3 regions of the Streptomyces diversicolor genome follow, and region 3 is predicted to be linked to each of the others. Evidence: riboswitches for the same ligand, from Rfam matches in the RefSeq annotation. Region 3 holds a riboswitch; each other region holds the start of a gene.
What was found. A riboswitch is a leader RNA that binds a small molecule or an ion and turns the genes downstream of it on or off. The one in region 3 is predicted to bind S-adenosylmethionine.

Region 1 (4,093 bases), on a different contig from region 3:
AGCGGAATGCCGGGAGAATCGTGTTCTGGTAGTCCGCGGCGGTGCGGTCGATGTACTCCGAGTACCAGACGCCGTAGGCCCACTGCGGCAGCAGTTGCGGCGGCCCGGTCAGGGTGGCCAGGTCGGTGAGTCCCCGCTTGTAGTCGTGCCCGAAGCCGAAGAGGTAGCCGTCCTGGTAGGGAGCGCCGCCGTGCGACGGCCGCGGTGTTGCCTTCCGCGACGCGGTGTCGTAGAGCGCCGACGGGGTGTCGTCCAGCAGGTACCAGCCGTCCTTGTTGAGCAGGCCGGGGGTGGTCGGCGGGGCGTTGCCGCTGCCGGTCACGCCGTCCAGGCCCCGGCGGTAGCCGCCGAGCGCGATGTGCGGGGCGGGCGCGGGCTCGTTCGTCGCGGCCACGGAGACGGTGTCCAGGTTGATGTGGCAGCTCGCCGTGTCCGGGCAGCCGAGGGTGACGTCGTCCTCGCCTGCTTTCAGGGCGACGGGTACGGAGGCGGTCTGCCAGGTGTTCCAGTCGTTCGTCGCGGGCAGCGTCAGGGTCCCGGTGGCGCCGCCCGCGGTGACGGAGGCGGTGCGGGTCTGGTGGAGGCCGTCGCCGCCGGTGCCGTTGGCGTAGCGCACCCGCAGGGTGTACGTGCCGTCGACCGGAACGCCGACCAGATGGGTCGTCAGGCTCGACCCCTTGTTCAGTTCGGCGACGAAGCCGTTGCCCGCGTATCCCGTGTGGTCGGTGGCGCGTACCGCGGTGCCACCGGTCCGTCCGGCCTCCGCCTCGCAGCTCGTGCCGAGCGGGCAGTCGGGGATCGCGGTGCGGGAGACGGGCGGGTACGCGTCGCCGGGGCGCACCAGGGCGACGCTGTCGATGTTGACGTTCCCGCTGTCCGCGGCGGTCCGGGTCAGGGCGATCGTGTGGTGGCCCGCGGTGAGCGCGAGATCCGCGGTGGCCCGGCTCCAGGTGTCCCAGTTCGCCGTGGTCGGCAGGGTCATCGTCTGCTGCGCGCCGCCGTCCACCGACAGGGTCAGTGTGCGGGTGCGGGTCTGGCCGTCCCCGCCCGCGGAGTTGGCGTAGCGCAGGGCGAACTGGTAGGCGCCGGCCTCTTTGACATCGATGTCAGCGGACGCGGAGCTTCCGGTGCCCTGGAATCCGGCGGCGAATCCGGTGCCGGTGTGGCCGGTGTGGTCCGCGGCCACGGACACCCCGTCGAGCCGAAGGCTCTCCGCCTCGCACAGCGCGCCGACCGTACAGGTCAGCCGCTGCCAGGGGGCGGCGGTCACCGGGGTGCCGCCGGCCGTCAGGCGCACCGAGAGGTTCTTCGCGTCGAACGGCCCGGAGCCGACCTGGTAGCGCAGGGTCAGCGCGCTGGTCCTGATGGTCAGCCAGCCGCCGGAGGTGGTGGCGGTGTAGGCGGCCGGCGCGAAGCCGTCGCGGCCGATCGCGTTGAACGTCGCGGCGTCGGTGAACTCGCCGTCGCCCGCGTACTCGGTGCGGATCAGCGTCGGCGAAAGGATCTCGAAGCGGGCGTCCCCGGAGTTGACGGTGGGGATGCTCGTGCCCTGCGGGCCGCCGGCCGACGCGGGGCCGGCGCCCATCAGCGTCATGGCGGCGGCGACGGCCAGGGCGGCGGCCGTGCCCATGCGCCGCCGCGCCGATCTGAGCCGTCGCCTCTTCGATGCGACTGTCATGGCAACTCCGTCCTTCTGTCGGCCGGATGGCCTGTCCCTGCCGGGCCGGTCCCAACTCGCCCCGATCCTTTCAACGTTGGAAATCGGGTGGGTGGCGTGAGGGTACATCCTGGAGGCCGTGTCCATAAGGGTGCCGCACGCCCCTGCCGCATCACCGGGCCCGTCACGAGGCGCGTCGCCCGACGCGTCCCCCGGCAGCCGTCTCGCCGCCGCACAACACCCGGCGCGGCAGCGGCAGTCGGGGACGCACGGTGTCACAGCTGGTGGGCGGCCGAGGTGCCGACTCACTCTCCTCGCCTCGCGACGGCGCCGGTGAACCCCGAGGGCGCGGCGCAGCGCGCGCGAAGAACGGGGAGAACGGGCTGACGGGCGGCGAGCGGTCAGCGGCAGGTCTGGTCGAACTGATCGGCGCGGCGGCCCGCCCGGAACGGGTCGAGCCGCGGGGTGCGTGCCTGACCTGCGCTCTCCATGGCCGGATCACAGCACACGGTCGCAGAAGCGTCCACCACGCGTCCCGGTACATGAGACGGCCGCCTTGCACGCGGAGCGTCGAACAGGACGTCGGGTTACGGCATTGACGTACGACGAGAGCGCTCCGTAGCATCGCGAACGGCATTGAGTGTCAGCGTCAAGCCCTGGCTCGCTGACCGGCAACCCTCCCGCGCGGTGGGGTGCTCCAGGTGAAAGCCCGGCGGAATCACCGACGATTCCCGCAAGCGCGTGGCCCCCGGAGCGGGGCGGGAGACGGGGAGGACCGGTATGCGGCACAGTGGTGACGCGGTTGCCTCCTTCGCCGACGCCACGGCGTTCTCCCGGCTCGCACGCCGACGCCACATCGATCTGAAGCGCTCGACCAGCTGCCTGTGTCGGTCCTGACGCGCCCGCCCGCCGCCGGCTGACGTCCGCCGCCGGCCCCGGCTGTCCCGTGCCTTCCCCTCGCCGCCGGCTTCCGGTGTCGTCCCCCTGATCCCTGTCTGTACGGCGCTCCCCCGCCGCCGGAGCCGATCCGGCCGGGGCCGCACGCCCCTGCGCGGCCGTGCCTCGCACGGCACCCCGTGCCTGGTGACACGAGTAGGAGACCCCCTCCGTGACAGCATTTCCGGAATTCAGACTCTCCCGACGGGCTCCCCTGGCCGCCCTTGTGACCGCCAGTGTCCTGCTGACCGCCTGTGGTTCGAGCGGCGGCGCATCCGGCGGCGGAAGCGGCCGGGCGAGGTCCGGCGGCACCCTGACCTTCGCGGTGGGTTCCGACGCCGGCTGCGTGGATCCGCAGCAGGTCGGCAGCAACGACACCATCTACTCGGTGCGCCAGGTCGTGGACTCCCTGACCGACCAGGACCCGAGGACCGGCAAGATCGTGCCGTGGCTGGCGAAGAGCTGGGACATCAACGCCGACGCGACGGCGTTCACCTTCCGTCTGCGGCCGAATGTCACCTTCAGCGACGGGTCCAAGCTGACCGCGCAGGTGGTCAAGGACAACTTCGACGCGGTGCCGAAGCTCGGCGCCCTGGGAACCCTCGCCCAAGGCTATCTCAGCGGCGTCAGGAGCACCACCGTGGTCGACCCGCTCACCGTCAAGGTGACGTTCAAGGAACCCAACGCCCAGTTCCTCCAGGCGACGTCGACCCACTCGCTGGGCATCGAGTCGTCGGCGAGCGTCGACAAGACACCCCAGCAGAAGTGCAGCGACGGCGTGATCGGGTCCGGGCCGTTCGTGCTGAAGCAGTATGTGCAGAACCAGTCGATCACCCTGGCCCGGCGCACCGGGTACGCCTGGGGCTCCTCGCTGTGGTCCAAGAAGGGCGAGGCGTACCTGGACAAGCTGGTGTTCAAGGTCGTGCCGGAGGCGGGGGTCAGGGCCGGCAGCCTCCAGTCCGGGCAGGTGGACGCGGTCAGCAGCGTAGGAAAGGCCGACGAGGCCGCGCTCAAGAGCGGCCAGGTCGCCCTCCAGCGCCGGGCCAACCCCGGCGTGGTGTTCGGGCTGGGGCTCAACAACGCGCGGCCCGTCCTGAAGGACGCGAAGGTGCGCCGTGCGATCCAGTCCGCCGTCGACCGGCGGCAGATCGCCGACACGGTGTTCCCGACCGGTACCCGGCCTGCGACCAGCGTTCTTTCGCACACCACGCCCGACTACACGAATCTCGCCGCGGACCTCGCCTTCGACGCCAACAAGGCGAAGTCCCTGCTGGACGCGGCCGGTTGGCACACCGGCCGGGACGGTGTCCGCACCAAGGACGGCAGGAAGCTGAGCCTGACCATCACCTGGTTCCCCAACGCGGCCACCAACCAGCCCGCGCTGGAACTGGTCCAGCAGCAGCTGAAGGCCGTCGGGATCGACGTGGTGCTCAAACAGCTCCAGGTCAGCCAGTTCACCACGACGCTCCAGTCGGGTGACTTCGACGTGGTGTGGGGGAA
Region 2 (4,093 bases), on a different contig from region 3:
GAGAGCGGGAGCGCGGGAGTGCGGGAGGGTGCGGGGAACGGGCCGGTGGTCACAGGACCTTGCTCAGGAAGTCCCTGGTCCGCTCGTGCCGTGGGTGGTCGAGCACCGCGGCGGGCGTGCCCTGTTCGACGATCCGTCCGCCGTCGATGAAGACGATCCGGTCGGCGACCTCGCGGGCGAATCCGATCTCGTGGGTGACGATGACGAGCGTGGTGCCGCTGGTCGCGAGGTCCTTGATGACGGACAGCACCTCGCCGACGAGTTCCGGGTCGAGCGCCGAGGTCGGCTCGTCGAACAGGATGATGCCGGGGCGCAGCGCGAGGGCGCGGGCGATCGCGACGCGCTGCTGCTGGCCGCCGGACAGCTGGCGCGGATAGGCGCCCGTCCGGTCGCCGAGTCCGACCCGGGTGAGCAGGTCACGGGCGAGTTCCTGGGCCGCGGGCCGGGTGAGCCGCCCGGTGGCCACGGGGGCGGCGGCCACGTTGTCGAGCGCGGTCAGGTGCGGGAACAGGTTGAAGTTCTGGAAGACGAAACCGATCCGGCTGCGCTGGGCCAGGATGGCCCGCTCGCTCAGTTCCTTCAGCCGCTTGCCGCTGCGTCTGACCCCGATCGGTTCGCCGCCGACGCTGACGTGTCCGATCTCGGGCCGCTCCAGGTGGTTGATCACCCGCAGCAGCGTGGACTTGCCTGACCCGGACGGGCCGATGACGACGGTGACCTCGCCGGGGCGCACGGTCAGGTCGATGCCGTCGAGGACGCGGTGGGCGCCGTACCACTTGTGCACGTTGTGCACCTCCAGGGCGACGGGTGCCTGCTGGGCGGGCGGGCCCGCGGTCATACGGCGGCCTCCCGGCGCAGTCGGGCGCGCAGTGCGCCGAGGCCCAAGCGGGCCCGCTGCCAGGGCGTCGGCGGCAGGGTGCGGGTGGCGCCCCGGGCGAAGTACCGCTCGACGTAGAACTGGACGACGGACACGACACTGGTGAGGATCAGGTACCAGACGGTGGCGACCAGCAGCAGCGGCACGATGTCACCGGGATAGGTGCTGCCCATGGTCTGCACCGAGCCGAACAGGTCGAGCAGCGACACGTAGAACACCAGGGACGTGGCCTTGATCAGGCCGATGAGCTGGTTGACGTAGTTCGGGGTGATGGACCTGAGGGCCTGCGGGAACACGATCCGGGTGAACTGGTAGCGCCGCGGCAGGCCGAGCGCGGCGGCGGCCTCGTGCTGGCCCTGGTCGACGGAGAGGATGCCGCCGCGGACCACCTCCGAGGCGTACGCCGCCTCGTTGAGGCCGAGCCCGACCACGGCGACCACCATGTCGGTGGCCAGTCGCGACTCGTCGAAGGTGACGAACGCGGGACCGAAGGGTACGCCGAGGCTCACCGTCCGGTACAGGGCCGAGAAGTTGTAGAGGAAGATCAGTACGACGATGAGCGGCACGGACCGGAACAGCCAGGTGTACGTCCAGCTGACGGCGCGCAGCACGGGGCTCCCGGAGAGCCGGCCGAGGGCCAGCAGGATGCCGCCGAGCAGGCCCAGCACGGCGCTGAGCGCGGTCACTTCGAGGGTGACGAGCAGTCCGTCGAGGATGGTGGGGCGCAGGAACCAGTAGCGGAAGCGGTCCCACTGGTAGAAGGGGTTCGTGGCCAGCCCGTGCGCGATCTGTGCCACGACCACCAGCACGACGGCCGTGGCGATCCATCGGCCGGGCCGGCGCAGCGGCACGACTCGCTGAGCGGACAGGGTTTTTGACGGGGTGTCGGCTGGTGGCGGCGCGGTGAGGTACACGGCGCCGCCCGGGGATTCGGACATGGCGGGCTCCGGCGGGGTCGGGGCACCCCCGGGCCGGCGGCGCGACCCGTCGGCCGCGGCGGCGCTGGGCCGGCGGCGTCGAGCCGGCGGGCCAGGGTGCGGCGCGGCAACACGGGAGGGGCACGGGGACCGGGGAGGGGCGGGCAGCGGCACACCGCTCGGTCGGTGTGCGTCGGGAACGCGGGGGCCTGAGGCGGCGTCAGCCGCGGCGACGGGCAGGGCCCGAAGCGGTACACAGTGCGCTGTTCACGCGGAGCAGGTCGACCGCGCGGTCGGCGACGAGCAGACCCGCGTACGGATGTACGCGGCTTCGGGTGCGGCCGTCGGCCGTCCCGTCGGCTGCGTACAGGTCCGTCACTCGCGTCACTCGCATTTCCGGCCCCCGCGGGGCCCTCGCGCTTACCGAAGCGTCATCCGGTCCGGTCGTCACCTGGGGCACCCCACCGCGGCGCGAGGGTTGCCGGCCAGCGAGCCAGGGCTTGTCGCTGACACTCATGACCGTGCTGAGCGGTAAGTAAGGCAGGTGGGCCGACGTATGTCAACGCCCGTCCGCTGAATGGACCGGCCCCCGGCCCGCTCAGCCGCGCCGGGGCCTTGGGGCGCCGGCCGCATGCCGCGCCCAGTCCAGGATCTGCACGGCGGAGCCGGCCGCCTCCAGACCGGCGCAGCGGGCGTGATGACGGCGGGCGATGCCGTCCAGGTCGAGGTGCGCGCCGAAGGCGGGCCGGGCCGCCAGGCGCCGGGCGTGCGCCCACAGCGCCGGATGAGCGGCCACGCGGTGCACGGCGGCGGCGTCGAGGTGATGGCGGTGCACGGTGTCGAGTTGCACCAGCGCGACCCACACCTCGATGTCGGCGGCGGTGAGTTTGCCGCCGACCAGGAACTCCCGTCCGGTGAGCCGCCGTTCCAGTGCGGCCAGGGTGCCGAGCAGGACGTCGAGCGCCGCGGCCCGCTCGGCCGCGTCCGCGCCGGCCCGGCCCGCCCGCTGCGCCGCCTCCTCGATGCCCTGCGCGCACAGCCGCTCGATCTCCTCGATCCCGGCCTCGGTGCCGCAGGGGTAGAGCCGGTCGCGTCCGTCGCCGAAGCAGCGGTCGAGGTCGCGCAGGATGTCGGGGGCGTGGGTGCTGACGATCCGGCCCGACCAGTCGTCGCTGAGCACCGGCGCGAGCGCCGGTCCGGGGTAGCGGTGCGCGCTCGCCTCGTACAGCGGGCGCAGCGCCGAGTGGCCGCCGCCGGGACAGTCGGGGACGGCGTCGAGGAAGGTGACCGGACAGATGTCGTCGAGGGCGAGGAGGCTGTGGCCGACGGCTATCCGCAGGCCGTCGGGACAGGCGGTCGTGAGGTGGAGCCGGTAGCGGCGGGGCACGGCGTAGTGGCCGCTGCGCGCGTCCCGGCCGATCCTGCCCCGGAAGCGGGCGGGCCGCTGGGCGGACGGGAGGGCGGCGAGCGGCGTGCTGGACGTGGACATGCGTCTCCCCGGGTGCGGGCGCGCGGGTGTGCGCGGCCAAAGCGTCGTCGGTCGGTGGGTGCGAGGGGCCCCGGTCGGCCGGGAGCGCGGACGGTCAGCCCGGGAGGCTGATCGCGCTGCAGACCCGCAGCAGGTCGATGTGCCGGCGGGAGGTCAGCAGGGGCAGCGACGGCGCTCGGCGGCCACGGCCGGTGCTCGTCCCACGGCGCCCCATCGTTTCCCTACCTTTTCACTAGGATTCCCTTCTGGAGTGTCGATCCGCGCCCACAGGCACGTCAAGAGGGCGTCCACCCCTGGGACACCCCCCGCCGCGCGGCACAGCCGGGAGGAGGACGTAGGCACACCGGGAAGGGCGCGGCACACCCGGGAGGACGCGGCACACCCGCTTCCAGGTCGGGTCCCGCCGGTTCACCCGAACGGTCCGGTCACACTGGTCGGCCGGACTGCTCGGTGGTGGCGTGGAGGGACGTACCGCGTCGCGAGGAGGCAGCCCCGATGAACCGTCCGTACCGTCCCGCGCGTGTTCTCGCCTCGGCCCTGGCCGCCGGGTCGCTGCTGGCCGCCGGTGCCTGCTCCGACGCCGACGGGGCCTTGGACACGGTGCCCGCCTCCCCCGCCGTCGAGCGGTCCTCGCAAGCCGCGGCCGACCCCGGGCGGTCCCCGAGCCCGTCCGCCACCCCCGCGCTCACCAGGGCGGGCGCGAAGGCCGCGCTGATCACCGCGGCCGACCTTGAGGACGACTGGACGCAGGCGAACGACGCCGCCTCCTGGCGGGACAGACTGCTGATGGGCAAGGTCGACGTCGCCGCG
Region 3 (4,093 bases):
CACCAGTCTCCTCCCCTTCCTGTTCTTCCTCCCGCTGCGCTTTCCCGCCTGGGTCGTGCTGCCGTTCTGGGCGGGGCTGCAATGGGTGGCGGCACGGCAGGCCACCCAAGGGCCCGGGGTGGCGTATCTCGCCCATCTGGTGGGCTTCTCGCTGGGCTTCGTCTTCGCCTGGGTGCGGTTCGGGCGTCGGGCTAGAGTGAAGGCCGCCCCAGCTCCGGCTCCCGAGGGAGAAAACCAGCCGTGATCACCGCGATCGTGCTCATCAAGACCAGCGTGGACCGGATTCCCGAGATCGCCGAGCAGATCGCTGCGCTGGACAATGTCAGCGAGGTCTTCTCCGTGACCGGTACCTACGATCTGATCGCCATGGTCCGGGTCGGGCGGCACGAGGAGCTGGCCGAGGTCATTCCCGGGCGTATCAGCAAGATTCGGGGGGTGGAGGCCACGGACACGCATGTGGCCTTCCGGACGTACTCCCAGCATGATCTGGAGGCGGCGTTCGCTATCGGGCTGGACAACTGAGCGCTCCGCTGGTCATGCCGCGATATGCCGTCGCTCGGCTGCGGCGCCGTCGTGGTTGAGCGCGCTCCCCCCTCCGGGGGCGGCTGACGGTCCTCGGCCGCGGCCACGTCGTGGCTGAGCGCGCCGTTCCCCGCGCCCCCTGCGGGGGCTACTGCCGACCCTCGACCGCGGCCACGTCGTGGTTGAGCGCGCCGTTCCCCGCGCCCCCCTGCGGGGGCGCCTGCCGGTCCTTGGCTGCGGGCACATCGTGGCTGGGCTCGCCCCCCTGCGGGGGCAATCGCCGACCCTCGACCGCGGCGCCGTCGTGGCTGAGCGCGCAGTTCCCCGCGCCCCCCTGCGGGGGCTACTGCCGACCCTCGACCGCGGCCACGTCGTGGTTGAGCGCGCCGTTCCCCGCGCCCCCCTGTGGGGGGCTGTTGCCGTGGGGTGGCGTGTTGGGGGTGGGGTCAGGGGGTGGGGACGCAGCGGCCGTTTTCGGTGTGGTAGTGCCACTGCGCGCCGTTCCGGACCAGTTGCTTCACGGCGGTCACGAAGCGGTCGACGTGTTCGTCGGGGGTGCCCGCGCCGAAGCTGACGCGGATCGCGTTGAGGGACTTCTCGCCGGGGGCGGCCTCCGGGGCGCCGCACTCGCCCTGGGACTGCGGGTCGCCGCCCAGGAGGGTGCGGACGAGGGGGTGGGCGCAGAAGAGCCCGTCGCGGACGCCGATGCCGTACTCGGCGGAGAGCGCCGCCGCGAAGTGGGAGCTGTTCCAGCCCTCGACCACGAAGGAGAGCACGCCCACCCGGGGGGCGTCCTCGCCGAAGAGGGAGAGGACGCGCACCTCGGGGACCTCGGCCAGGCCCGCACGGACCTTCTCGATCAGGTGCCGTTCGCGGGCGACCAGGGTGTCGAAGCCGGCCTCCGTGAGGGCCTTGCAGGCCGAGGCGACGGCGTAGGCGCCGATCACGTTCGGTGAGCCTGCCTCATGGCGGGCAGCCGTCTCGTGCCACTCCACGGCCACGCCGCCGTCCGCCCGGCGGGTGACCGTACGGCTCGCCCCGCCGCCCGCGAGGTACGGCTCGGCCGTGCGCAGCCAGTCGGCGCGTCCGGCGAGCACGCCGGACCCGAACGGCGCGTACAGCTTGTGCCCGGAGAAGGCGACCCAGTCGACGTCGAGGTCCCGCACCGACACCGGGTGGTGCGGGGCGAGCTGGGCGGCGTCGAGGACGATCCGGGCGCCGTGCGCATGCGCGGCGGCGGCCAGCTCGCGCACCGGCCAGAGCTCCCCGGTGACGTTGGAGGCGCCGGTGACGCAGACCAGGGCCGGACCGTGCCCGTCGCGGCCGGCCAGCGCCTTCTCAAGGGTCGCGACGGCCTGCGCGGGGGTGCGCGGCGCGTCGAGATAGCTGACCTCGGCGTCCTTCCAGGGCAGCAGCGAGGCGTGGTGCTCGGTCTCGAAGACGAAGACCTGACAGCCGGCCGGGAGCACGGCCGCCAGCAGGTTGAGCGAGTCGGTGGTGGAGCGGGTGAAGATCAACTGGTCGTCGGCGCGGCAGTCCAGGAACTCGGCGACGGTCGCGCGGGCGTTCTCGAACAGGTCGGTGGACAGCTGCGAGAGGTAGCCGGCGCCGCGGTGCACGCTGCCGTAGTAGGGGGCGTAGGCGGCCACGTCGTCCCAGACGCGCTGGAGGGCGGGGGCGCTGGCCGCGTAGTCGAGCGCGGCGTAGGTGACCTCGCCGCCGGTGACGAGCGGCACGGTGACATCACGGCCGAGGACGGGCAGCGGGGCACGGACGGACTGGTCGGAGGCAGCGGTGGAGACGGACATGGCACAACTCCCGTGAAAGCAGGCGGAATTCACCACGCGAGGGCACATCTGCGGCATCGGGCAGGGCTCGGCGTGGGGAGGGAAAAAGGGGTATGCGGAGGCGGGGCTCTGCGGCCCTATCGCATTCGCTTGCTCACGAGAGGCTCCCTCGACGACCAGGACCCCTGGGCTTGTCACTCAGCAGAGTGCGAGGGGTCCGCGCTTGCCGCAGACCTCGCTGCCTACGGCCTGGTCTTCACCCGGGGCACCCCGCCACGGACGGAGGGTTGCCGGACAGTCGGCCGGGGCCGAATGACTGTCGCTCATGACCTGCCGGATATCCTGCCACACGATCATCGATGCGCAAGGCGCGGTCCGGATCGTGGACCGCGCCCTGCGTCACATCGCCGTACGGGGCCTCAGGCGTGGCTTGCGGCGGCCCAGCGTGCGAGCGCTCGGCGGGCCGCGCCGGAGTCGATCGACTCGGCGGCCTTCGCCATGCCGTCCCGGATCTGCTCGGCCAGCGGCCCGCTCCCCGGCTCCAGGGCGACCAGGGCCGCCGCCGAGTTCAGCAGCACCGCGTCCCGCACCGGGCCCGTCTCGCCGTCCAGCAGCCGCCGGGCCACCCCGGCGTTGTAGGCGGGGTCGGCGCCGCGCAGCGCCGACACGGGGACCAGGTCGAGGCCGACCTCGCGCGGGTCGAAGACATCCTCGGTGACCTTGCCGTCGCGCACCACCCAGACCCGGGAGGTGGCGGTGGTCGTCAGCTCGTCCAGGCCGTCGTCCCCGCGGAAGACCAGCGCGGAGGAGCCGCGTTCGGCCAGCACCCCGGCGATGAGCCCGGCCATCCGGGTGTCGAAGCAGCCGATCGCGGAGGCGGTGACCCGGGCCGGGTTGGTGAGCGGTCCGAGGAGGTTGAACGAGGTGGGAATCCCGAGGTCCCGGCGGACGGCGCCGACGAACCGCATCGAGGGATGGAAGGTGGCCGCGAAGCAGAAGGTGATTCCGGCCTCCTCGACCACCCGCGCCACCCGTTCCGGCGTCAGATCCAGGTTGATGCCGAGCTGTTCCAGCACATCGGAGGATCCGCTCGCCGAGGAGGAGGCCCGGTTGCCGTGCTTGACGACCTTCGCACCGGTCCCGGCGAGCACGATGGCGGACATCGTGGAGATGTTGACCGTCTTGGCCCGGTCGCCGCCCGTACCGACGATGTCGACGGCCGGACCGGGGATGTGCAGCGGCTTGGCGTGCCGGTACATCGCCTCGACCAGGCCGGTGATCTCCTCGACCGTCTCGCCCTTGGCCCGCAGCGCCACCAGGAAGCCGGCGACCTGGGCGTCCGCGGCCTCTCCGGACATGATGCGGTCCATGGCCCAGGCCGTGTCACCGGCGCTCAGGTCCTGGCCGCCGAGCAGCGCGCTCAGCAGGTCGGGCCAGGAACGGCCCGCCGCGGTGTCGCCTCCAGCGGGGGTCACAGCGCTCATCAGCCGCTCCGGTCGTCGGTCGTCGTCAAGGACAGATCGGCTCCACCCTATCCATCCGGCGGATGCGCGAGGGGCCCCGTCCGAACACCGGACGGGGCCCCTCGCGCGTGGCGTGGCGTGCGCAGCGATCAGTGGTGGCCGTGGCCGCTCGTGATCTCCTTGTACTCCTCGACGGTGGGCTTCGGGATCTGGGCGTCCTCGCCGTAGTAGGCGTCGCTGAGCTTGGCGCGCAGCTTCTCGGACCCCTTCACCTTCCGCTCGACACCGTTCTCGTCGACCGTCGGACCGACCTGGGCCGGC

Region 1: it holds a riboswitch for S-adenosylmethionine, as region 3 does, so the genes downstream of both, AC27LF_RS36760 (ABC transporter substrate-binding protein) here and AC27LF_RS17045 (aminotransferase class V-fold PLP-dependent enzyme) in region 3, are expected to answer to the same signal.
Region 2: it holds a riboswitch for S-adenosylmethionine, as region 3 does, so the genes downstream of both, AC27LF_RS01285 (amino acid ABC transporter permease) here and AC27LF_RS17045 (aminotransferase class V-fold PLP-dependent enzyme) in region 3, are expected to answer to the same signal.

The regions. Positions count from the first base shown of each region.
Region 1 covers NZ_BAAJXA010000044.1:21,416-25,508, reverse strand. Annotated here, with positions in the region: gene AC27LF_RS36765 (TIM-barrel domain-containing protein) at 1-1,594, opposite strand, end outside; SAM riboswitch class IV at 2,290-2,403, shown strand; gene AC27LF_RS36760 (ABC transporter substrate-binding protein) at 2,820-4,093, shown strand, end outside.
Region 2 covers NZ_BAAJXA010000001.1:313,110-317,202, reverse strand. Annotated here, with positions in the region: gene AC27LF_RS01290 (amino acid ABC transporter ATP-binding protein) at 50-838, opposite strand; gene AC27LF_RS01285 (amino acid ABC transporter permease) at 835-1,815, opposite strand; SAM riboswitch class IV at 2,206-2,315, opposite strand; gene AC27LF_RS01280 (glutathione S-transferase C-terminal domain-containing protein) at 2,393-3,283, opposite strand; gene AC27LF_RS01275 (putative leader peptide) at 3,378-3,497, opposite strand; gene AC27LF_RS01270 (hypothetical protein) at 3,779-4,093, shown strand, end outside.
Region 3 covers NZ_BAAJXA010000012.1:245,278-249,370, forward strand. Annotated here, with positions in the region: gene AC27LF_RS17035 (rhomboid family intramembrane serine protease) at 1-244, shown strand, start outside; gene AC27LF_RS17040 (Lrp/AsnC family transcriptional regulator) at 241-522, shown strand; gene AC27LF_RS17045 (aminotransferase class V-fold PLP-dependent enzyme) at 969-2,330, opposite strand; SAM riboswitch class IV at 2,524-2,640, opposite strand; gene trpD (anthranilate phosphoribosyltransferase) at 2,729-3,793, opposite strand; gene qcrB (cytochrome bc1 complex cytochrome b subunit) at 3,922-4,093, opposite strand, start outside.